3 regions of the Streptomyces sp. NPDC049597 genome follow, and region 3 is predicted to be linked to each of the others. Evidence: riboswitches for the same ligand, from Rfam matches in the RefSeq annotation. Region 3 holds a riboswitch; each other region holds the start of a gene.
The links. A riboswitch is a leader RNA that binds a small molecule or an ion and turns the genes downstream of it on or off. The one in region 3 is predicted to bind thiamine pyrophosphate.
Positions count from the first base shown of each region.

Region 1: it holds a riboswitch for thiamine pyrophosphate, as region 3 does, so the genes downstream of both, thiO (glycine oxidase ThiO) here and thiC (phosphomethylpyrimidine synthase ThiC) in region 3, are expected to answer to the same signal.
Region 2: it holds a riboswitch for thiamine pyrophosphate, as region 3 does, so the genes downstream of both, AB0K02_RS19020 (thiamine ABC transporter substrate-binding protein) here and thiC (phosphomethylpyrimidine synthase ThiC) in region 3, are expected to answer to the same signal.

Region 1 covers NZ_JBFAOY010000001.1:32,876-40,320, forward strand. The annotation lists gene AB0K02_RS00140 (hypothetical protein) at 1-698, opposite strand, end outside; gene metF (methylenetetrahydrofolate reductase [NAD(P)H]) at 750-1,667, opposite strand; gene thiE (thiamine phosphate synthase) at 1,814-2,464, opposite strand; gene AB0K02_RS00155 (Rv2175c family DNA-binding protein) at 2,601-2,966, opposite strand; gene AB0K02_RS00160 (FAD-dependent oxidoreductase) at 3,011-4,240, opposite strand; gene AB0K02_RS00165 (hypothetical protein) at 4,250-4,609, opposite strand; TPP riboswitch at 4,692-4,803, shown strand; gene thiO (glycine oxidase ThiO) at 4,801-5,979, shown strand; gene thiS (sulfur carrier protein ThiS) at 5,976-6,176, shown strand; gene AB0K02_RS00180 (thiazole synthase) at 6,182-6,976, shown strand; gene pknB (Stk1 family PASTA domain-containing Ser/Thr kinase) at 7,208-7,445, shown strand, end outside.
Region 2 covers NZ_JBFAOY010000015.1:103,160-110,604, reverse strand. The annotation lists gene tsf (translation elongation factor Ts) at 1-165, shown strand, start outside; gene pyrH (UMP kinase) at 322-1,086, shown strand; gene frr (ribosome recycling factor) at 1,220-1,777, shown strand; gene AB0K02_RS19035 (phosphatidate cytidylyltransferase) at 1,777-2,925, shown strand; gene AB0K02_RS19030 (hypothetical protein) at 3,126-3,509, shown strand; gene rlmN (23S rRNA (adenine(2503)-C(2))-methyltransferase RlmN) at 3,721-4,827, shown strand; TPP riboswitch at 4,891-5,015, shown strand; gene AB0K02_RS19020 (thiamine ABC transporter substrate-binding protein) at 5,011-6,108, shown strand; gene AB0K02_RS19015 (iron ABC transporter permease) at 6,147-7,445, shown strand, end outside.
Region 3 covers NZ_JBFAOY010000025.1:98,415-105,859, reverse strand. The annotation lists gene AB0K02_RS25570 (helix-turn-helix domain-containing protein) at 127-675, shown strand; gene AB0K02_RS25565 (SsgA family sporulation/cell division regulator) at 821-1,255, shown strand; gene AB0K02_RS25560 (YibE/F family protein) at 1,278-2,606, opposite strand; TPP riboswitch at 2,678-2,810, shown strand; gene thiC (phosphomethylpyrimidine synthase ThiC) at 2,803-4,578, shown strand; gene AB0K02_RS25550 (hypothetical protein) at 4,734-5,558, opposite strand; gene AB0K02_RS25545 (metallophosphoesterase) at 5,707-6,789, opposite strand; gene AB0K02_RS25540 (LacI family DNA-binding transcriptional regulator) at 6,965-7,445, opposite strand, start outside.

The DNA.
Region 1 (7,445 bases), on a different contig from region 3:
GCGTACGGGTCGGCGTACGGATGCTGCGTTCCGTAGGTGTCGTAGCCGCCGTAGGAGGCCGCGTACTGCTGTCCGCTGCCGTAGGGGTCGGCGTAGGCGGGGTACGGCTGGCCGGATCCGTAGTCGTAGGGGCTTGCGTCGGCCGGCTGCCGGGGCTGCCCCTGGTCGCCGTAGGCGTCGTACGCCCCGTAGCCGGTGGGGGCCGCGCCGTACGCGGCGTAGGGCTGATGCGGTTCCTGTTCCTGCTGCCGGGCAGCGTAGGCGTCCTCGGTGTATATGCCGTACTGACCGGTCTCGTCAGGCAGCGGCTGGGGTTCGTAGACCTCGGGCGCCTCGGGGGCGTGCGGCGGCTCGGAGGACTCGTAGGAGAGGTCCGAGACCTCCAGCGTCGGCTCCCGCTCGGCCTCCGCGGGGGCGGACCTGCGGCGCCTGCTGACCCCCGGGCTGCCGCCCAGCGCCCACCCCGTGGAGAAGCCGCGCCGGAAGGAGAGGGTGACGTACGTCTGGCCGACGGCGAAGGCGGCCGCGCCGAGCGCGATCACCACGACGGAGGGCAGCAGCACGCCGACGACGACGCCGAGGAACCCTCCGAAGGCCAGAACGCGCCAGCGCAGTCGCGCCTTGTACTGCAGCAGCACCTCACCGAGCAGCCACAGCGCGACGATGCCGAACGCGATGTAGAGGACCGTCCAGCCCATGCCCGTCCCCCTCCTGCGGCCGCCGCCCGGGGTTGTGGCGGGTATGGCCGGTCACGACTGCTGGTGCAGTCCGAGATTCTCGTGGATCTCGAGCGTCGCCGTGGAGTTGTTGAGCGTGATGAAGTGCAGTCCCGGGACATCCTCGGACAGCAGCCGTGCGCAGAACTCCGTCGCGAACTCGATGCCAATGGAGCGTACAGCGGCCGGATCGTCCTTGACCGAGAGGATCCGGTCCCGGAGTGAGTCGGGGAAGGCGGCGGTGCTCAGCTGCGGGAGCCGCTCCAGCTGCTTCACGCTGGTCACGGGCATGACCTCGGGGATGATCGGGGTCTCGCAGCCCGCCGCGGCAAGGCGGTCACGGAGGCGGAAATAGTTTTCGGGCTCGAAGAACATCTGTGTGATGGCGTAGTCGGCGCCCGCGCGGCACTTGTCGACGAAGTGCCGGATGTCCGTGTCCCAGTCGGTGGAACGCGGGTGCATCTCCGGGAAGGCCGCGACCCCGACGCAGAAGTCGCCGGACTCCTTGATGAGCCGCACCAGCTCGGCGGCGTACATCACGCCCTCGGGGTGCTTGCCCCACTCGCCCATCGGGTCGCCGGGCGGGTCGCCCCGCAGCGCGAGGATGTTGCGGATGCCCGCGTCGGCGAACTGGCCGATCATGTTGCGCAGTTCGGCGACGGAGTGGCCGACGGCGGTCAGGTGGGCGACCGGGGTGAGGGTGGAGTCGGCGGCGATCTTCTGCGTGGCCTTCACGGTGCCGGCGCGGGTGGACCCGCCGGCGCCGTAGGTGACGGAGACGAAGTCGGGCGCGACCGCCTCGACCCTGCGCAGCGCGTTCCAGAGGTTCCTCTCGCCCTTGTCCGTCTTGGGCGAGAAGAACTCGAAGGAGTACGTCGTCTCGCCTGTCGCGAGCATGTCGCGCACGGTGCGCGCGCGATCCGTCCTTGTGGAAGCAGTGCCGAGGGCCATACGGGCAGGTTAGCCAGGCCTGGCGGGTCACCCAACCAGATCAGGGGATTTTGTCGCCTTTTGCCTGTCTCGTGTCCATACTCTGGACACCCGTGAGACACCGTGGCGGCACCGGCGGCCCGCCGCGCCCGTGTCAGTCCGCCCGCTCAGGCGCTGCGCTCCCTGATCCGCTTCGCCAGACCGGCGGCCGCCGCGGCCGGATCGTCGGCCTCCGTGATCGCCCGTACGACGACGACCCTGCGCGCCCCCGCGTCCAGCACCTCGTCCAGGTTGGACGCGTCGATGCCGCCGATCGCGAACCAGGGCCGGTCGCTCCCGAGCGAGGCCGCGTAGCGCACGAGACCGAGGCCGGGGGCGAAGCGGCCCGGCTTGGTGGGGGTGGGCCAGCAGGGGCCGGTGCAGAAGTAGTCGACGCCGGGCTCGGCGGCGGCCGCGTCCACCTCGGCCTCGGCGTGCGTCGAGCGGCCGATGAGCACCCGCTCGCCCAGAATCGCCCGCGCGGCGGGAACGGGCAGGTCGCCCTGGCCCAGGTGCAGCACGTCCGAGCCGATGGCGTGGGCCACGTCCGCCCGGTCGTTGACCGCGAGGAGCTTGCCGTGGCGCCGGCAGGCGTCGGCGAAGACCCGGAGGTGCTCCAGCTCCTCGCCCGCCTCCATGCCCTTGTCGCGCAGCTGGACGATGTCGACGCCGCCGGCGAGCACGGCGTCCAGGAACTCCGCCAGGTCGCCCTGGCGCTTCCGGGCGTCCGTGCACAGGTACAGGCGGGCGTCGCCGAGCAGTTCGCGAGCCGTGGACATGGTGCTTCCCCCCGCAGGATGGGTGATGAGCGGCGCGCGGGTACGGGCGGGGGCCGTGCGGCTCCCGCCCGTACCCGCGCGCTCCGATGGTTCGGGACGAGGCCGTCCTGTCAGGACGGGGACGTCGGGACGGACGTCAGACGGCGAGCGCCTGAGCCCGGCGCTTGACCTCCGTGCCGCGATTCTCGCTCAGGGCCTGCGCCGGGGTGCCCGGCAGGGTCGGGTCGGGAGTGAACAGCCACTCCAGCATCTCTTCGTCGGTGAAGCCGTCGTCCCGCAGCAGCGTCAGGGTCCCGGAGAGGCCCTTGACCACCTTGTTGCCGTCGATGAAGGCGGCAGGCACCTGCAGTGTCCTGTTCTCACCACGGCGGACGGCGATGAGCTGGCCCTCCTTGACCAGCTGCCGCACGCGCGTCACCTCGACATCGAGCATTTCCGCGATGTCGGGCAGGTGGAGCCAGGCGGGGACGAGAGCATCGATCTTTGCGTCAATCTCGGTCACAGGAACAAGCCTGCCATCTGCGACTGACAGCCGGTAGCCGACGCCTACGCGGTCGCCGCCTTCAGGGGGACGGACGGGTCGGCGGCCAGGGCCGGGTCCAGCCGCGCGCCGGACGCCACGAGCCTGCGGCCCTGTGCCAGGTCACGCGGCCTGTCGACGGCGAGCAGCGCGACCAGCACGCCCTCGCGCAGCCACAGCACCGACCACTGGGCGTCCACGGCCGGGGCGCCGCGCCACAGCAGCGTGTCGCCCGCCGGATGATGGCCCGCGTACTGCACGAAACGTCCGAACTGCTCCGACCAGAAGTACGGCACCGGGTCGTAGACCGGGGCGGCCCCGAGGATGCCGGCCGCGACCGTACGCGGACCCTGCAGGGCGTTGTCCCAGTGGTGCACGAGCAGCCGCGTGCCGTAGCGGCCCGAGGGGTAGGAGGCGCAGTCCCCCACGGCGTAGACGTCGGGCGCGGAGGTGCGCAGGTGCCGGTCGGCGACGATCGCGCCGTCGGGGCCGAGCTCGATGCCGCTGCCGGCGAGGGCGGCGGTCGCGGGCCTGGCGCCGATGCCGACGACGACGGCCCCGGCCGCGATCCTGCGCCCCGATCCGGCCAGCACCACCGTGCCCGGCTCGACGGCGGCCACCTGCTCGCCGGTGAGCAGCTCGGCACCCGCCTCGGCGTACCAGCGGGCCATGGGCGCCGCGACCTCGGCGGGCAGGGAGCCGGCCAGCGGACGGTCGGCCGCCTCCACGACGGTCACCGCGCAGCCCGCCTCGCGCGCGGCGGTCGCGAACTCCGCGCCGATCCACCCCGCCCCGACCACCACGATGTCGTGCTGCCGCGCGAGGACGGGCCGCAGCCGGGCCGCGTCGTCGAGCGTGCGCAGCAGATGGACGCCCGGGACACCAGCGGTCCCGGGCAGGGCGACGGGCTCGGCTCCGGTGGCGAGGACGAGGACGTCGTACGGGACGGGTCCGGCGGCGGTGTCCACCTCGTGCGCCCCGGGGCGTACGCCGGTCACCTCGCAGCCGAGCCGCAGGTCGACGCCGAGCGCGTCGAAGTCGATGTCGAACGCGGAGCCCTCCGCCGTGCCGAGCAGGATCGCCTTGGAGAGCGGCGGCCGGTCGTACGGCTGGTGCGGTTCGGCGCCGATGAGGGTGACCGGTCCGGTGAAGCCCTGTTCGCGCAGGGCGACCGCGGTCTGCACCCCGGCCATGCCCGCGCCGACCACGACGACGCGCCGTCCGTCCCCTGCCTGCTCCTGCGTGTGCTCGCTCACCGGACCACCTTAGGCTTCTGACGGTCCCTCAGGCAGCAGCTGCTCGACGACGCTGGTCCCGCTGCCCTCCTGCGACTCCCACTCCCAGGCCTCCTCCAGGCGCACCCGCCCGTCGGGGAGTTCGACGACGGTGGACAGGCAGTGGCCGCTGGAGGTCGCGCCGTCCGTCTTCAACTGGACATAACGGAAGTCCAGCCGGTCCCCCACGCGCGTGCCCACGAGGTGGCCGCGCACCACGTCGCCGCCTTCGTACTCGGCCCAGATCCGCCCCCGCTCCTCGTGGTAGAGGAACCGGGTGCGGGTGCCGACCTGGCCCGGGGCCTGGTCCGCCACCGGCGCGAGCACCAGTCCGTCGAGCGATATCGCCACTGCGTCCACCTCCTGCACACCCGCGCCGGGGGACGGCGGCTCCCTTACTGCGCGCCTGGGCGTGGGGTTAGGGTGGCCACCGTAAGGCACTCGCGGGAGCCCGGACGCACCGGGCTGAGAGGGAGGCTGGCGGCCTCCGACCGTACGAACCTGATCCGGGTCATGCCGGCGAAGGGAGGGGCTGGACGCCCATGTCTCGTACACCAGACGCACCCGACGTCCTCGTCGTCGGGGGCGGGATCATCGGCCTGGTCACGGCCTGGCGTGCGGCGCAGCGCGGGCTGCGCGTGACCGTCGTCGATCCGGAGCCCGGCGGCGGGGCCGCGCGGGTCGCGGCCGGCATGCTGGCCGCCGTCACCGAACTCCACTACGGCGAGCAGACACTGCTCGGTCTGAACCTCGCATCGGCCCGGCGCTACCCCGCGTTCGCCGCCGAGCTGGAGGAGGCGAGCGGACTGTCGGTGGGCTACCGCGCGTGCGGCACACTCGCCGTCGCCCTCGACACCGACGACCGCGCGCACCTGCGGGAACTGCACGCCCTGCAACGCCGTTCGGGCCTGGAGTCGGAGTGGCTGACCGGTCGCGAGTGCCGCCGCCTGGAGCCCATGCTCGCGCCGGTGGTGCGCGGCGGCCTGCGCGTCGACGGGGACCACCAGGTGGATCCGCGGCGGCTCGCCACGGCACTGGTCGTCGCCTGCGAGCGGGCCGGGGTCGGCTTCCGTCGCGCCTGGGCGGAGCGGCTGCTGGTCGTGGACGACCGCGCCACGGGCGCGGTCCTGGACGACGGAACGGAACTCGCCGCCGACCAGGTCGTGCTGGCGGGCGGCAGCCTGAGCGGCCGCCTCGGCGGGGTGCCCGACGACGTCCTGCCTCCCGTACGGCCCGTGAAGGGTCAGGTCCTGCGGCTGACGGTGCCCGGCCCGTACGCGCCCTTCCTGTCCCGCACGGTGCGGGCGGTGGTGCGCGGCAGCCAGGTGTACCTGGTGCCGCGCGAGAACGGCGAGCTCGTGGTCGGCGCGACCAGCGAGGAGCTGGGCTGGGACACGACCGTCACCGCCGGCGGCGTGTACGAACTGCTGCGGGACGCGCACGAACTGGTGCCCGGCATCACCGAACTGCCGCTGACCGAGACGCGCTCCGGGCTGCGCCCCGGCTCCCCGGACAACGCGCCGATGCTCGGATTCACCGAGCTGCCGGGGCTGTTGCTCGCGACCGGCCACTACCGCAACGGCGTGCTCCTCACGCCCGTGACCGGCGACGTGCTCGCCGACGCGCTCACCAGCGGTCGGGTACCGGAGTTCGCCGACCCGTTCAGCCCCCGCCGGTTCGCCCGCGCCGGCGCACGCGTACGTCAGGAGCAGCCCGCATGAACGTCTCCGTCAACGGCGAGACACGCGAGCTCGCCGACCGCGCCACCCTGGACACCGTGGTGGCGGCCCTCACCACGGCCCCCTCGGGTGTGGCCGCCGCCGTCAACGAGACCGTCGTCCCGCGCAGCCAGTGGGCGGACACCCGGCTCGGCGACGGCGACCGTGTCGAGATCCTCACCGCCGTGCAGGGAGGCTGAGCGCCGTGGCCGACGACCGTCTCACCATCGGCGGCACCACCTTCACCTCGCGACTGATCATGGGTACGGGCGGGGCGCCGAGCCTCGACGTACTGGAACGCGCGTTGATCGCGAGCGGCACGGAACTCACCACGGTCGCGATGCGGCGTCTCGACCCGACCGTGCAGGGGTCCGTCCTGTCCGTCCTGACCGGACTGGGCATCCAGGTCCTGCCGAACACGGCCGGCTGTTTCACCGCCGGTGAGGCCGTGCTGACGGCGAGGCTCGCGCGGGAGGCGCTGGGCACGGACTGGATCAAGCTGGAGGTCGTCGCGGACGAGCGCACGCTGCTGCCGGACGGCGTGGAACTGCTGGAGGCGGCCGAGACGCTGGTCGACGACGGTTTCACGGTCCTGCCGTACACCAACGACGACCCGGTGCTGGCGCGGAAGCTGGAGGACGTGGGCTGCGCGGCGATCATGCCGCTGGGCTCGCCGATCGGGTCCGGGCTCGGCATCCGCAACCCGCACAACTTCCAGCTGATCACGGAGCAGGCGGGCGTACCGGTGATCCTGGACGCGGGCGCGGGCACGGCGTCGGACGCGGCGCTGGCGATGGAGCTGGGATGCGCGGCGGTGATGCTGGCGTCGGCGGTGACCCGGGCGCAGGAGCCGGTGCTCATGGCGGAGGCGATGCGTCACGCGGTGGAGGCCGGCCGCCTCGCACACCGGGCGGGCCGCATCCCCCGCCGCCATTTCGCGGAGGCGTCGTCGCCGACGGAGGGCCGGGCGCTGCTGGACCCGGAGCGCCCCGCGTTCTGACCCCGTCGGAGCGGTGGGGCCGCCGCACGGCTGTGTCCTCACCCGAACCGGGTCTCCCCCGCCCCCGCCCCTGTGGCTGCCGGCCGTACCTCGACGGCCGCCGGGCCGGGCACGGGAGCGGGGTCTGCCCCGGGAGCACGTCCCCCGCAGGTTCACGACAACCGTCACAGGTGCGCTGCAAGCGGTTCCGGGGCGGGCGGAGCGAACGGTCCGGCCTCGTAGAATCGCCGGGTGGACACGACCCTCTCAGACCCCCTCGTCGGGCAGGTGCTCGACGGCCGCTATCGCGTCGACGCGCGTATCGCCGTCGGCGGCATGGCCACGGTCTACCGGGCCGTCGACACCCGGCTCGACCGGGTCCTCGCGCTCAAGGTGATGCACCCCGACCTCGCCACCGACGCGACGTTCGTGGAGCGGTTCATCCGCGAGGCGAAGTCCGTGGCCCGGCTGGCGCACCCCAATGTGGTCG
Region 2 (7,445 bases), on a different contig from region 3:
GCCGCTCTGCCGAAGATCGTCGAGGGCCGGGTCAACGGCTTCTTCAAGGAGGCCACCCTCCTCGGCCAGCCGTACGCGCTCGACAACAAGAAGTCCGTCCAGCAGATCCTGGACGAGGCCGGTGTCACCCTGAAGCGCTTCAGCCGCATCAAGGTCGGCATCTGAGTCCGTACGCGACGGACCCCGGACCCGGGTAGGGTCTGAAGCAGTCGCCCGCGCCAGCGCCGGACGACCGCAGATCTGACGAGGAGGCCATTGCCGGCAGGGACAGCATGACCCCAACGGCAATGGCCTTCTTCGCATGTGCACGAGGAGATCTCCATGAACCAGGGCGCCGTACAAGGCGACGACAACCACGACAAAAAGGCCGGCCGCTTCATGCTGAAGCTGTCAGGAGAGGCTTTCTCCGGCGGCACCGGTCTCGGCGTCGACCCCGACGTCGTGCACGCCATCGCACGGGAGATCGCAGCGGTCGTCCGCGACGGCGCAGAGATCGCCGTCGTGATCGGCGGCGGAAACTTCTTCCGCGGAGCCGAACTCCAGCAGCGCGGCATGGACCGGGCACGCTCGGATTACATGGGCATGCTCGGCACCGTCATGAACTGCCTCGCCCTCCAGGACTTCCTGGAGAAGGAGGGCATCGACTCACGTGTGCAGACGGCCATCACGATGGGTCAGGTCGCGGAGCCGTACATCCCGCTGCGTGCCGTACGGCACCTGGAGAAGGGCCGCGTCGTCATCTTCGGTGCCGGTATGGGCATGCCCTACTTCTCCACCGACACCACCGCCGCCCAGCGCGCCCTGGAGATCGACGCCGAAGCACTGCTGATGGGGAAGAACGGTGTCGACGGCGTCTACGACTCCGACCCCAAGGCCAACCCGGACGCGGTGAAGTTCGACGCGCTGGAGTACGGCGAGGTGCTGTCCCGCAACCTCAAGGTCGCCGACGCCACCGCCATCACCCTCTGCCGCGACAACGCTCTCCCGATCCTCGTCTTCGAACTCCTCGCCGAGGGCAATATCGCTCGGGCGGTCCGGGGTGAGAAGATCGGCACGCTCGTGAGCGACCGGGACACCCGGGCCTGACCCGAGGGCCTCGGGGCGCCCTCGGGGGATGGACAACGCCCTGCCGGTCGTACACCGTGCAGGGAACACGCGACGCAGGTTCCGCCGGCCCAGTCCGATGCCGGGCCCAACTCAAGACACGCAGGAGCAAGTGGTGATCGAAGAGACCCTCCTCGAGGCCGAGGAGAAGATGGAGAAGGCCGTCCTGGTCGCCAAGGATGACTTCGCCGCGATCCGCACCGGACGTGCGCACCCGGCGATGTTCAACAAGATCGTGGCGGACTACTACGGTGCCCTGACCCCGATCAACCAGCTGGCGTCGTTCTCGGTCCCGGAGCCGCGGATGGCCGTTGTGACGCCGTTCGACAAGACCGCTCTGCGCAACATCGAGCAGGCGATCCGCGACTCGGACCTCGGTGTCAACCCGAGCAACGACGGCAACATCATCCGCGTGGTCTTCCCGGAGCTCACGCAGGACCGCCGCAAGGAGTTCATCAAGGTCGCCAAGTCGAAGGCCGAGGACTCCAAGATCTCGATCCGCTCCGTCCGCCGCAAGGCGAAGGAGACCATCGACAAGTTCATCAAGGACGGCGAGGTCGGCGAGGACGAGGGCCGGCGTGCGGAGAAGGAGCTCGACGACACCACCGCGAAGTACGTCGCGCAGGTGGACGAGCTGCTCAAGCACAAGGAAGCCGAGCTGCTCGAGGTCTGATGAACGACTCTTCCTGGGGGGCCTCGCACGGCGCCGGATACGCCGGTGCATGGCCACCGCCCGAGCAGGGGCCCCTCCCGGCGGGTCCCGCCTACGATGGGCACGACGCACGGTATACATCAAAGACGCAGCCCATGCCCATCGGGCCGGACTTTCCCGACGCAGGTAGAGACGCCGAATCCCCCGAGGGACCCAGCGGCCGGGCCGGCCGCGAGGACCGCGACCAGGGGGCCGCACGGCCCGGTGGCCCCCTGTTCCGCGACGAGAACACGCAGGAGCCCATGCCCAGCCCGCCGCCGGCAGCGCCTCAGCAGCCGCAGCCGCCGAACAAGAAGCGGGCCGGCCGCGATCTGCGGGCGGCCATAGGGGTCGGCGTGGGGCTCGGCGCGGTGATCGTCGCGTCGCTCTTCATCGTCAAGGCCGTGTTCGTCGGCGTGGTGGCCGTCGCCGTCGTCGTCGGCCTGTGGGAGCTGACCTCGCGCCTGCAGGAGCGCAAGCAGATCAAGGCGCCGCTGGTACCGCTCGCGGTCGGCGGCGCGGCCATGGTCGTGGCCGGTTACGTGCGCGGGGCCGAGGGCGCCTGGGTGGCCATGGCGCTGACGGCGCTCGCGGTGCTCGTCTGGCGTATGACCGAGCCGCCCGAGGGCTACCTCAGGGACGTCACGGCAGGTGTCTTCGCCGCCTTCTACGTGCCCTTCCTCGCCACGTTCGTGGCGCTGATGCTCAGCGCGGACGACGGGCCGGAACGGGTGATCACCTTCCTGGTGCTCACGGTCGTCAGCGACACCGGTGCGTACGCGGTCGGCTGGCGCTTCGGCAAGCACAAGCTCGCGCCGCGCATCAGCCCCGGCAAGACCCGCGAAGGGCTGCTCGGAGCGGTGGCCTTCGCGATGGCGGCGGGCGCGCTGTGCATGCAGTTCCTCGTCGAGGGCGGCACCTGGTGGCAGGGTCTGCTGATCGGTCTCGCGGTCGCGGCCAGCGCGACGCTGGGCGACCTCGGGGAGTCGATGATCAAGCGGGATCTCGGCATCAAGGACATGGGCACCCTGCTCCCCGGCCACGGCGGCATCATGGACCGGCTGGACTCGCTGCTGCCGACGGCCCCGGTGGTGTGGCTGCTGCTGGTGCTGTTCGTCGGCGCCGGCTGACCTGCGGTCTTCTGCGTGAGGGCTCGTCGTCCACAGGGGCGGCGGGCCCTTTGTCGCGTCTCTGGGACACTGGCAGCACCCTGCCCGAGCCCGGAGGGCGCGCACCCAGAGCCCGCCAGTACGGCGCTTGACCCGGCCATACACGGGGGTGAGCGGCCCTGAGCGGGCGCCGGGTCGTCACGCACAGTCGGGGAGGCAGTGTGGCCAGGCGAAGGCAGCGCCGTAAGGCACCACCGCTCAACGCGATTTTCGCCGCTGATACGCAGGTGTTCCGCTTCTACCCGGACGGCACCGTCCTGGACGTGCTCGTACGACCCGCCCCTCAGCCCTCGAGCGCAGAGACTCTGGCGGGCTGGCTGCGCAGAGACAACGTGATCCCGGGCGTGCACGTGGCGCGGTACGTCCTTGAGGGCGAGCAGGTCACGTTCACGACGCGCGGACGCTACCGGGACGAGGAGATCACGGTCCGTGGGACGTGGGTCCGAGGCGTGCTGACGCTCGGCCAGGTCGGCCGAGGCTGGGAGATCCCCCCTCGACGCTTCCAGCGCTTCGATCAACGGCTGGGACGAGTCTGCGATCAGTGACCGGCCTGTGCTGAATCTCTCGGCAGAACACGGCATGACCGGTACTCGCTCACGGCAGTGACGCCCTGTCTCCAGCGATGGATCTCGGGCCGTCTCCGGGTCGTCTCCGGACCGTCCCGGGCCGCCGGAGACGACCCGGACGGCCGGGACGGCCAGCACCGGCGGCTCGGGCCCCTGGCCACAGGGATCCGTCTGCGACACTGGTAGCACCATGCCCAAGCCCGGAGAACTCACTTTCGTCGCGCCCCGCGGAGCCAAGAAGCCCCCGCGGCACCTTGCCGACCTCTCACCCGCCGAGCGCAAGGACGCCGTCGCCGCGATCGGCGAGAAGCCGTTCCGCGCCAAGCAGCTGTCCCAGCACTACTTCGCGCGCTACGCGCACGACCCGGCGCAGTGGACCGACATTCCCGCCTCCGCGCGGGAGAAGCTCGCCACGGAGCTGCTGCCCGACCTGATGTCGGTCGTGCGGCACATCTCCTGCGACAACGACACCACCCGCAAGACGCTGTGGCGCCTCCACGACGGCACGCTCGTCGAGTCCGTCCTGATGCGCTATCCGGACCGCGTCACGATGTGCATCTCCTCGCAGGCGGGCTGCGGGATGAACTGCCCGTTCTGCGCGACCGGGCAGGCCGGTCTCGACCGCAATCTGTCCACCGCCGAGATCGTGCACCAGATCGTCGACGGCATGCGCGCCCTGCGGGACGGAGAGGTGCCCGGGGGCCCCGCCCGGCTGTCCAACATCGTGTTCATGGGCATGGGTGAGCCGCTCGCCAACTACAAGCGGGTCGTCGGCGCCATCCGCCGGCTGACCGACCCCGAGCCGGACGGTCTCGGCCTCTCGCAGCGCGGCATCACCGTCTCCACGGTGGGCCTCGTCCCCGCGATGCTGCGCTTCGCCGACGAGGGCTTCAAGTGCCGCCTCGCCGTCTCCCTGCACGCACCGGACGACGAGCTGCGCGACACCCTCGTCCCGGTCAACACCCGCTGGAAGGTCCGCGAGGTCCTCGACGCCGCATGGGAGTACGCGGAGAAGTCCGGCCGCCGGATCTCCATCGAGTACGCGCTGATCCGCGACATCAACGACCAGGCGTGGCGCGGCGATCTGCTCGGCCGCCTCCTCAAGGGCAAGAGGGTCCACGTCAACCTGATCCCGCTGAACCCGACGCCCGGCTCCAAGTGGACGGCGTCGCGGCCGGAGGACGAGAAGGCGTTCGTCGAGGCCATCGCGGCCCATGGCGTACCGGTCACCGTCCGGGACACCCGGGGGCAGGAGATCGACGGCGCCTGCGGGCAGCTGGCAGCGCAGGAGCGGTGACCGGGGGCCGTCAGCCGTGTGGCTGATACTGTGCCCTGTGCGTTCGCACAAATGAACATCGAAACATTCCGACAGGGGAGCGCAGCAGCGCTGAGAGTGCGGCAGGGGCGCGTCAGGACGCGCCGGGGCCGCAGACCCTCGGACCTGATCCGGGTCATACCGGCGTAGGGAGTCAGCACCATCATGAACAGCCAGCTTCGGCGTGCCACCGGCACGGCGCTCGCCGCCGCCCTCGGCGTCACCGCCCTCGCGGCCTGCGGCGGACAGTCCGAGGACTCCGGGTCCGGCACCGGCGGCGCGTCAAAGACCGTCACCCTCGTCAGCCACGACTCCTTCGCGGCGTCCGACGCCGTGCTCAAGGAGTTCACCCGGCAGACCGGGTACACGGTCAAGGTCCTCAAGAGCGGGGACGCGGGCGCCGCGCTCAACAAGGAGATCCTCACCAAGGGCTCCCCGCAGGGCGACGTCTTCTTCGGCGTCGACAACACCCTGCTCTCCCGCGCCCTCGACAACGACCTGTTCACGCCGTACGAGGCCAAGGGGCTCGACCAGGTGGCGGACGAGGCGCGGCTCGACGCGGACAAGCACCGGGTCACGCCCGTCGACACCGGCGACATCTGCGTGAACTACGACAAGAAGTTCTTCGCCGACAAGAAGCTCGCGCCCCCGAAGACCTTCGCCGACCTCACGAAGCCCGAGTACAAGAACCTGCTCGTCGTGGAGAACCCGGCGACCTCCTCGCCCGGACTCGGCTTCCTGCTCGGCAGCGTCGGCGCGTTCGGCGAGTCCGGCTGGCAGGACTACTGGAAGAAGCTCAAGGCCAACGGCGTCAAGGTCGTCGACGGCTGGGAGCAGGCGTACAACGAGGAGTTCTCCGGCTCCGCCGGCGGGAAGAAGGCGGGGGCCGACCGTCCCCTCGTCGTCTCGTACGCCTCCAGCCCGCCGGTCGAGGTCCTCTACGCCGACCCGCAGCCCGCCGAGGCGCCCACGGGTGTCGCGACCGGCACCTGCTTCCGCCAGATCGAGTTCGCCGGTCTGCTCAAGGGCGCGAAGAACGAGGCGGGAGGCAAGGCGCTGCTGGACTTCCTGATCACCAGGACGTTCCAGGAGGACATGCCGCTCACCATGTTCGTCAACCCCGTGGTCGAGGGCACCAAGCTGCCCGAGCTGTTCACCGAGCACGGTGTGGTCGTCGACAAGCCCGAGACGGTCGCTCCCGGCACGATCGCCGAGAACCGTGAGCAGTGGATCCGGTCGTGGTCCTCGCTCGTCCTGAAGTAGGGCAATCCCTGCGGGGGAACGCGGCGCGGCTCGCCCTGATGGCCGGCCCCGTCGCGTTCTTCGCCGTCTTCTTCGCCTATCCGGTCACCGCGATCGTCGGCCGCGGCCTGCGCGTCGGGGGCGCCTGGCAGTTCGGGCGGTTCGGCGAGGTCCTCGCACGTCCGGACATCCTGCACGTCCTGTGGTTCACCACCTGGCAGGCGCTCGCCTCCACCGCGCTCACCCTGCTCGTCGCCCTGCCCGGCGCCTACGTGTTCGCCCGGCTCGACTTCCCCGGCAAGCGCCTCCTGCGCGCCGTGGTCACGGTGCCGTTCGTGCTGCCGACCGTCGTCGTCGGCACGGCCTTCCTCGCCCTGCTGGGCCGCGGCGGGCTGCTCGACGAGCTGTGGGGCATACGCCTGGACACCACGGTCTGGGCCATCCTGCTCGCGCACGTCTTCTTCAACTACGCCGTGGTCGTCCGCACCGTCGGCGGCCTGTGGTCGCAGCTCGACCCGCGTCAGGAGGAGGCCGCGCGGGTGCTCGGCGCCGGGCGGCTCGCGGCCTGGCGGCGGGTGACGCTTCCCGCGCTCGTGCCGTCCCTCGCCGCGGCGGCGCTGATGGTCTTCCTGTTCACCTTCAGCTCGTTCGGCGTCGTGCAGATCCTCGGCGGCCCCTCCTTCTCCACCCTCGAAGTGGAGATCTACCGGCAGACTGCCGAGATGCTCGACCTGCCGACGGCGGCCGTGCTCACCATGCTGCAGTTCCTGGCCGTCTGCGTCGTCCTCGCCGTCCATGCCCGGGTCGTGCGGCGCCGCGAGGGAGCGCTGAGGCTCGTCGACCCGGCCCGTACGGCGCGCCGGCCGCTCGGAGCCGCCCAGTGGACCGTGCTCTGCGGGGTGCTTCTCAGCGTCGCCCTGCTCCTGATCGCGCCGCTCGGCGTGCTGGTCGAGCGGTCCTTCGACACCCCTCGCGGCTACGGGCTCGACTACTACCGCGCGCTCACCGTGCTCGACGAGCGGGGCGGCGCCTTCCTCGTCCCGCCGATCGACGCCGTGGCCAACTCGCTGGAGTACGCGCTCGTCGCGACCGCCGTCTCGGTGCTGGTCGGGGGGCTCGCGGCGGCCGCCCTCACCCGGCGGGCCGGCCGGCTGGTCCGCGGCTTCGACGCCCTGCTGATGCTGCCCCTCGGCGTCTCGGCGGTGACCGTCGGCTTCGGGTTCCTGATCACGCTCGACGAGCCGCCGCTCGATCTGCGCGGCTCGTGGATGCTGGTGCCGCTCGCACAGGCGCTGGTCGGGGTGCCCTTCGTCGTACGGACCATGCTGCCCGTCCTGCGCGCGGTCGACGTCCGGCTG
Region 3 (7,445 bases):
GGGTCCCGGGGTTGCGGCGGCCGCGCGGGGGCGGCCCCCGCGGGCGGGCACGCTGCCCGTCACCACGCCTGGGGGTGACCTTTGGCCGGGGCTACGAACGCCGCTGTCCCTACCCTGATCGGCTCGGTGCAGCGTGCGCTCCGGCTGCTGGAGGCGGCGGGGGCGCACGAGGGCGGAGCCCCCGCCAAGCAACTCGCGCGCGAGGCCGGCATTCCGCTGCCCACCGCCTATCACCTGCTGCGCACCCTGACGCACGAGGACTATCTCCGCCGGGACAAGGGCGTGTTCACGCTCGGGGACGCGATCGGACGGCTGGCCGGGAGCGGACGTGTGCGCGGTCGCCGCAGCACCGTCGAGGACTCACTGACGCACTGGCGGGACGCGTTCGACGTCGCCGTCTACCTGGCCGTCCACCGCGAGGGCGGGATGCGCGACCGTGCCGCGCTCCTGGAGCGGCCCGAATCCCCCGTGCCCGGCGAACCGCTCGTCGAACGCCAGGAGTACGCGATGGGCACGGTCTGCGCGGCCATTCCGATCACAGCGGGTGACATGGCTGGGACGATGGCCGTCTCCCTCCCCGTGCACCAAGAGGCCAGGCTCGGCCCGGCAGTTGAACAGCTGCAGGCAGGGATCGGCAGCCTGCTGGCATCGCTGGCGTTCTCTATCAGTATCTGAAATATCACTCCTTGTGATCTGCTGCCGCTTCCAGCACGATGGCGTCGACAAGGCCGAGAGAGCCGGCAGCGATCGTTCCTGGCCGTTTCCCTCCTTTTTTCGTCAGCACGATTCATTCCATGCTTCAGCTACTGCGAGGTACGTGATGCGCGAGTCGGTCCAGGCCGAGGTTCTGATGAGTTTTCTCGTCTCCGAGGAGCTGTCCTTCCGGATCCCGGTGGAGCTGCGCTACGACACCGCGGATCCGTACGCGGTGCGGATGACCTTCCACCTTCCCGGTGACGCCCCCGTGACCTGGGCCTTCGGCCGGGAACTCCTGCTCGACGGGATCAACACGCCGAGCGGGGACGGCGACGTGCACATCGCGCCGACCCGGGCCGAGGCGCTGTCGGACGTCCACATCCGGCTGCGCGTCGGGAGCGATTCCGCGCTGTTCCGCGTCGGCGCTCCGCCGCTCGTCGCCTTCCTCGACCGTACGGACAAGCTGGTGCCGCTCGGCCAGGAGCTCGCGCTGGGTGATTTCGAGGTCAGCCTGGAGGAGGCGCTCGGGCGCATCCTGGCCGAGGAGAACGCCGGCTGACGGCCGGTGATCGGCCGCCGCGCTACTTCTTGCGGCGCCGCCCCCTGCCGCCCCGTGCGGGCGCGGCCGCACCTTCGGCCGCCCGTCCCGGGCGATCCGCGGACACGACGAGTGCGGCGAGCGCGGTGGTCACGGGTACGGAGGCGACGAGCCCGATCGAGCCCACCAGGGTCCGGACGATCTCCTCCGCCACCAGCTCGCTGTTGGCCACCGTGCCCACGCTGGACTGGGCGATCGAGAACAGCAGCAGCAGCGGCAGCGCCGCGCCCGCGTACGCGAGGACGAGCGTGTTGACGACCGAGGCGATGTGGTCGCGGCCGATCCGGATGGCGGAGCGGTAGAGGGCGCGCGGCCCCATGTCCGGGTCGGCCTGGTGCAGTTCCCACACCGCCGACGTCTGGGTCACGGTGACGTCGTCGAGCACGCCGAGTGAGCCGATGATGACCCCCGCGAGCAGCAGGCCGCTCATGTCGATGTTCGGATAGAGGCCCTTGATCAGGCCGGTGTTGTCGTCGGTGTTGCCGCTGAGACTGGCCCAGCCGATGAACAGTGAGCCGAGCAGGCCGATGAGAAGCAGTGAGATCAGCGTGCCCAGTACGGCGACCGACGTCCGCGCGGTGATGCCGTGGCACGAGTAGAGCGCGATGAGCATGATCGCGCTGGCCCCGACCACCGCGACGATCAGCGGATTCGAACCCTGCAGGATCGCGGGCAGGATGAACAGCGTCAGCACGGCGAACGAGACGGCGAGCGCGATCAGCGCCATCACGCCGCGCATGCGTCCGACCAGGACGACCACCAGGGCGAAGATGCCCGCCAGCAGGGCCATCGGGAATCCGCGGTCCACGTCGGTCACCGAGTACTGCAGATCGCGGGGCGCGTCCGGCGCGTACGCCACCACCACGCCCTGGCCCTCCTTCAACTGACGCGGCGCGTCGGGCTGGACGATCTCGACGAACTTCCGGCCCTTGTCCTTGCCGGTGGTGACCTCGACGGTGGCCTTTCCGCAGTCTCCTCGCTGCGCGGTGACCGCCTCGCGGCCCTCGGGCGTCGAGGTGTCGCCCGTCGGCGGGACCTGGCCGGCGTTGACGTCCTTGCAGTCGACCCTCTCGACGCTCACCACCCTGCCCTGCTCGGTCTGCCGGTCGAAGCCGACGCCGGAGCGCTCGTGGCCGGGCGCCGAGCCCGGCCACAGCACGGCGAGGCCGACGAGAACGGCCGTCGCGAAGGGGATCAGCACCGCGGCGATGACCTTGCGAAGGTGCTGGGAGACGGGCGCCGCCGGCCCGTGACTGTGCACGTGGCCGTGGTCGTGGCCCTGCTGTTCGGGGTGCTGCGGTGATGAGGTCACGGACAGATCATCGCAAGAACGAGAGGGGCCCTCTGTTCAGCGCGCCAGACGTGACGCTAGCGTGGTGTCACCTTTGCACACGCGGGAGCTCGGAGCACCGGGCTGAGAGGGCGCTGACCTTCGTACATCCGTACGGGACAGCTGCGCCGACCGCCGAACCTGTTACCGGGTAATGCCGGCGTAGGGAGTAGGTCTCATGACCGTATCGGACGCACGCACGCCTGCCTCGAACCAGAACGACGAGGCCGGGAAGTCCATCGGCTGGCACAAGGGGTACGTCGAGGGCTCGCGTCCCGACCTCCGTGTGCCGGTCCGCAAGGTGCACCTCACCAACGGCAAGGACGTGACGCTGTACGACACGTCCGGGCCGTACACGGATCCCAACATCGAGACGGACGTACGCCGCGGTCTGCCGCCGCTTCGGGAGAACTGGATCGTCGCTCGCGGCGACACCGAGGAGTACGCGGGCCGCCCGGTCCGCCCGGAGGACGACGGAATCAAGCACACCTCGCCGCGCGGCGGCCTGCGCAACCTCGACGCCGTCTTCCCCGGCCGTCAGCGTCAGCCGCGGCGGGGCCGGGACGGGCAGGCGGTGACGCAGCTCGCGTACGCCCGCCGCGGCGAGATCACGCCGGAGATGGAGTACGTCGCCCTCCGGGAGAACGTCGCGCCCGAGGTGGTGCGGGAGGAGATCGCGGCGGGCCGCGCCGTCCTGCCGGCGAACGTCAACCACCCGGAGATCGAGCCGATGATCATCGGCAAGCGGTTCCTGGTGAAGGTCAACGCCAACATCGGCAACTCCGCGGTCACCTCCTCCATCGAGGAGGAGGTCGAGAAGATGACCTGGGCGACCCGCTGGGGCGCCGACACGGTCATGGACCTGTCCACGGGCCGGAACATCCACACCACGCGCGAGTGGGTCCTGCGCAACTCCCCCGTGCCGATCGGCACCGTGCCGCTCTACCAGGCGCTGGAGAAGGTGGACGGCAGGGCCGAGGAACTGACCTGGGAGATCTACAAGGACACGGTCATCGAGCAGGCCGAGCAGGGCGTCGACTACATGACCGTCCACGCCGGCGTCCGCCTGCCGTACGTGCCGCTCACGGCCAACCGCAAGACCGGGATCGTCTCGCGCGGCGGCTCGATCATGGCCGCGTGGTGCCTGGCGCACCACAAGGAGAGCTTCCTCTACGAGCACTTCGAGGAGCTCTGCGAGATCCTCGCCGCGTACGACGTCACGTACTCCCTCGGCGACGGCCTGCGACCCGGCTCGATCGCGGACGCCAACGACGAGGCGCAGTTCGCGGAGCTCAGGACGCTCGGTGAGCTGAACACGATCGCCAAGCGGCACCACGTGCAGACCATGATCGAGGGCCCGGGCCACGTCCCGATGCACAAGATCAAGGAGAACATCGACCTCCAGCAGGAGATCTGCGAGGAGGCGCCGTTCTACACGCTCGGCCCGCTGACCACGGACATCGCTCCGGCCTACGACCACATCACCTCCGGCATCGGAGCGGCGATGATCGCGTGGTGGGGCACGGCCATGCTCTGCTACGTGACGCCCAAGGAGCACCTGGGCCTGCCGAACCGCGACGACGTGAAGACCGGCGTCATCACCTACAAGATCGCGGCACACGCGGCGGACCTGGCCAAGGGGCACCCGGGCGCCCAGGAGTGGGACGACGCGCTGTCCGACGCCCGCTTCGAGTTCCGCTGGGAGGACCAGTTCAACCTGGCCCTCGACCCCGACACCGCTCGGGAGTTCCACGACGAGACGCTGCCCGCGGAGCCGGCGAAGACCGCGCACTTCTGCTCCATGTGCGGTCCGAAGTTCTGCTCGATGAAGATCTCCCAGGACATCCGCCGACAGCACGGCGGCAACCAGGAGGAGATCGAGGCGGGCATGGCGGAGAAGTCCAAGGAGTTCGCCGCTGCGGGCAACCGGGTCTACCTGCCCATCGCGGACTGACACAGGTCACGGACCGCCGCCTCCGCCCGGCCCCCTTGCGTCCGGCCCCTTTCCGTCCGGCCCTCGTGCACGAGCACGGGTGCGGACGTCGGTGGCGCGGGCGGAGGCCGGGCGTACGGCGGCGGTGCCCGCTGGTCCGGTGGGCGGGCCGGCGGTCAGTCCGGCTGGTGCTCCGGGCCGCCGAAGTCGGGGCTGGAGAAGTCCGGACTGGTGTAGGTCGGACGCCGGCCCGCTGTACGGCCCTCGGCCGGGCTGGAGAAGTCCGGCCCGCTGTAGCCGACCTTGGGGATGCGGTTCACGCGGTGCGGGGGACCGGCCGGGGACGCCGTGGCGGCGGGGTCGGTCAGGGCCGCGCGGAGGAAGGGCAGGATGCCCCGCTCCAGCAGGGCCTCGCACCAGGCCTCTTTGGCCAGCCGGACCTCGTCCGGCAGCTCGCCCTCCTGCCGCCCGTCCGCGACATGGCTGGCACCGTTGCGCAGGGCGGTGAGCAGCAGCGCGACGGCCGCCACCAGAATGGCGGCGGCCATGAGCGCCCCGAAGACCCAGCCGGTGAAGACCAGGGTGTCGGCGAAGGACGGGGTGGGGCTCAGCATCTTGAGGATGTAGCCGACGATCAGGAAGATCGCGGCCGCCGTGCCCGCGAGGAGCGGCGCCAGGACGGCGACGACGGCCGCGACTCCGGCGCCGGTCCCGGCCGCCTCGCCGGCCGGGGCGGTGGGCGAAGAGCCGTGCACCGAAGCGGCGGCGGACGCGCGCGTCTCCGCGCGGACCTTCACATAGTGCTCGTACTCGGCGGCGGCCGAGGCGGTGATCAGCGCCGTCGCGCTCAGGGCCATGGCGCGCAGTTGTTCGGGGCTCAGCCGCGCTTGCACGGCGGCCGGATCCTGACGTTCGCGGGCGTCGCGCAGTGCGCCGTCGAGGACCCGCTCGTACTCGGCGCGGTCCTCGGTCAGCAGGTGCGGAGCGCTGTTCATGTGCATCCCCCGATGCTCCGTAGGGCCGGACCGCCCGTGTGTGCCGGGCAGTTGGGCGGAAACGGAGGAGAGCCTGCTACGGATAGGCCGATGGTAGAGCGGTTACGCCACGGCGTGACAGGGGGTTTCCGTAAATCGCCTGCCGCCGCCCCGGTCAGCCCCGCAGCGGGAGCTGCTGGACAAGAAGCTTTCCGGCCATGGTCACTCCGCCGTCCATGGCGATGGCCAGATTGTCCGCGTACACATGGGGACTTTCGACGACGGGACGCTCGCCGTCCTCGCCGTCCTCGGTGCCGACCTCACCGAGGAGGTACGGGATCGGGCTGTGGCCGTGCACCACGCGCGTGCCGCCGTACGCGGACAGCAGTTCGCGCACGGCCTGCGGGCCGCCTTCGTCGCGGAAGGCGAAGCGCTTGGTGAACTTGCGGAACAGGTCCCAGCACTCGTCGGCGTCATTACGGGTGAGGATCGCGTGCACCGCGTCGTTGACGTCCTCGATGGTCGAGCCGTATTCGAGGTAGGCGGTGGTGTCGGAGTGGAGCAGCAGATGGCTGTCCTCCTCCACGATCGCGTCGAGCCGGGCCATCCACTGCAGGTGGACGTCCTGCAGCCGGTCCATGTCGTATTTCTGGCCGCCGTTGAGCAGCCAGGCGGCCTGGAAGGTGGCGGTGCCCGCACCGGAGTTGACGGGGGTGTCCCCGAAGCGCTTCGCGCCGATCAGCAGCAGCTCGTGGTTGCCCATGAGCGCCTTGCAGTAGCCGCCGGCGGCCGCGGCCTCCGCGGACAGCCGCATGACGAGGTCGATGACGCCGATGCCGTCGGGGCCGCGGTCGGTGAAGTCGCCGAGGAACCAGAGCCGGGCGTTGCCCGCGGACCAGCGGCCCTCGGAGTCGATGAGGCCCTTCTCGGCGAGGGCGGCGACGAGTTCGTCGAGGTAGCCGTGGACGTCGCCGACGACGTAGAGCGGGCCGAGGCCGTCGGGCGCCGGCTGGTCGTCCACCGTGACCTGCACCTGGACGGTGTCGCCCGGTCCGCCGCGGGTGATCACGGGAAGGTCGCGCGCGGTGGGGGTGTAGCCCTCCGGCGGCTCTCCCTCGGGGAACGCGTTGCCGGGGTGGCCCGCGTGGCCGGGGTCCACGGACTGCGACTGCACGGGAACCTGCGCGTACGGCGGCACGCGGAAATCACGCAGCGTTGCCGTCCGCACCACGGGTCCTTGACCGGCCCCCTGAGTCATCGACCCCTCCACCACCGTCGCGCCGCCGTTCACCTCTCGGCCCAGCCTGGTCGAGGGTGGTCCGCGGTGTCGTTCGCCCATCATAGGAATGAGCCCGGCGGTGTGTGACGCACCAGGGGTGGTGAATCCTTCCGCACCCCTGGTTCATCGGCCCTTTCGCCCCAATTGGGTTGGTCTAGTCCTTCGTGGGGGACCGCGGCGCGCTCACCGTGGTGCGCGGAGGACGGCGCTGTGAGGACGTCCTGACGATCAGTTCGGTCGGTATCACCTGCTCGATCGGCCGGTCCTCGTCGACCCCCTCGATGGCGTCGATCAGCAGCTGGACCACGGCCGTGCCGATCCGGCGGGGCTTGAGCGAGAGCGTCGTGATCGGCGGCTCGGTGGTGGCGTACACGGTCGACTCGCTGCAGCACACGAGCAGCAGGTCGTCGGGGACGCGCAGGCCGTACCGCCGGGCGGCGGCCAGCAGGTCGGTGCCGTTGGGGTCGAAGAGGCCGTAGACGGCGTCGGGCCGGTCCGGCCGGGCGAGCAGCCGGTCGGCGGCGACGGCACCCGCGCAGGGGTCGTGCGCCGGGTAGGACTCGTAGACCGGGTCCTGGCCGACCCGTTGGCACCAGTCGAGGTACGCGGTGGTCGACAGCCGGGTGTAGGTGTCG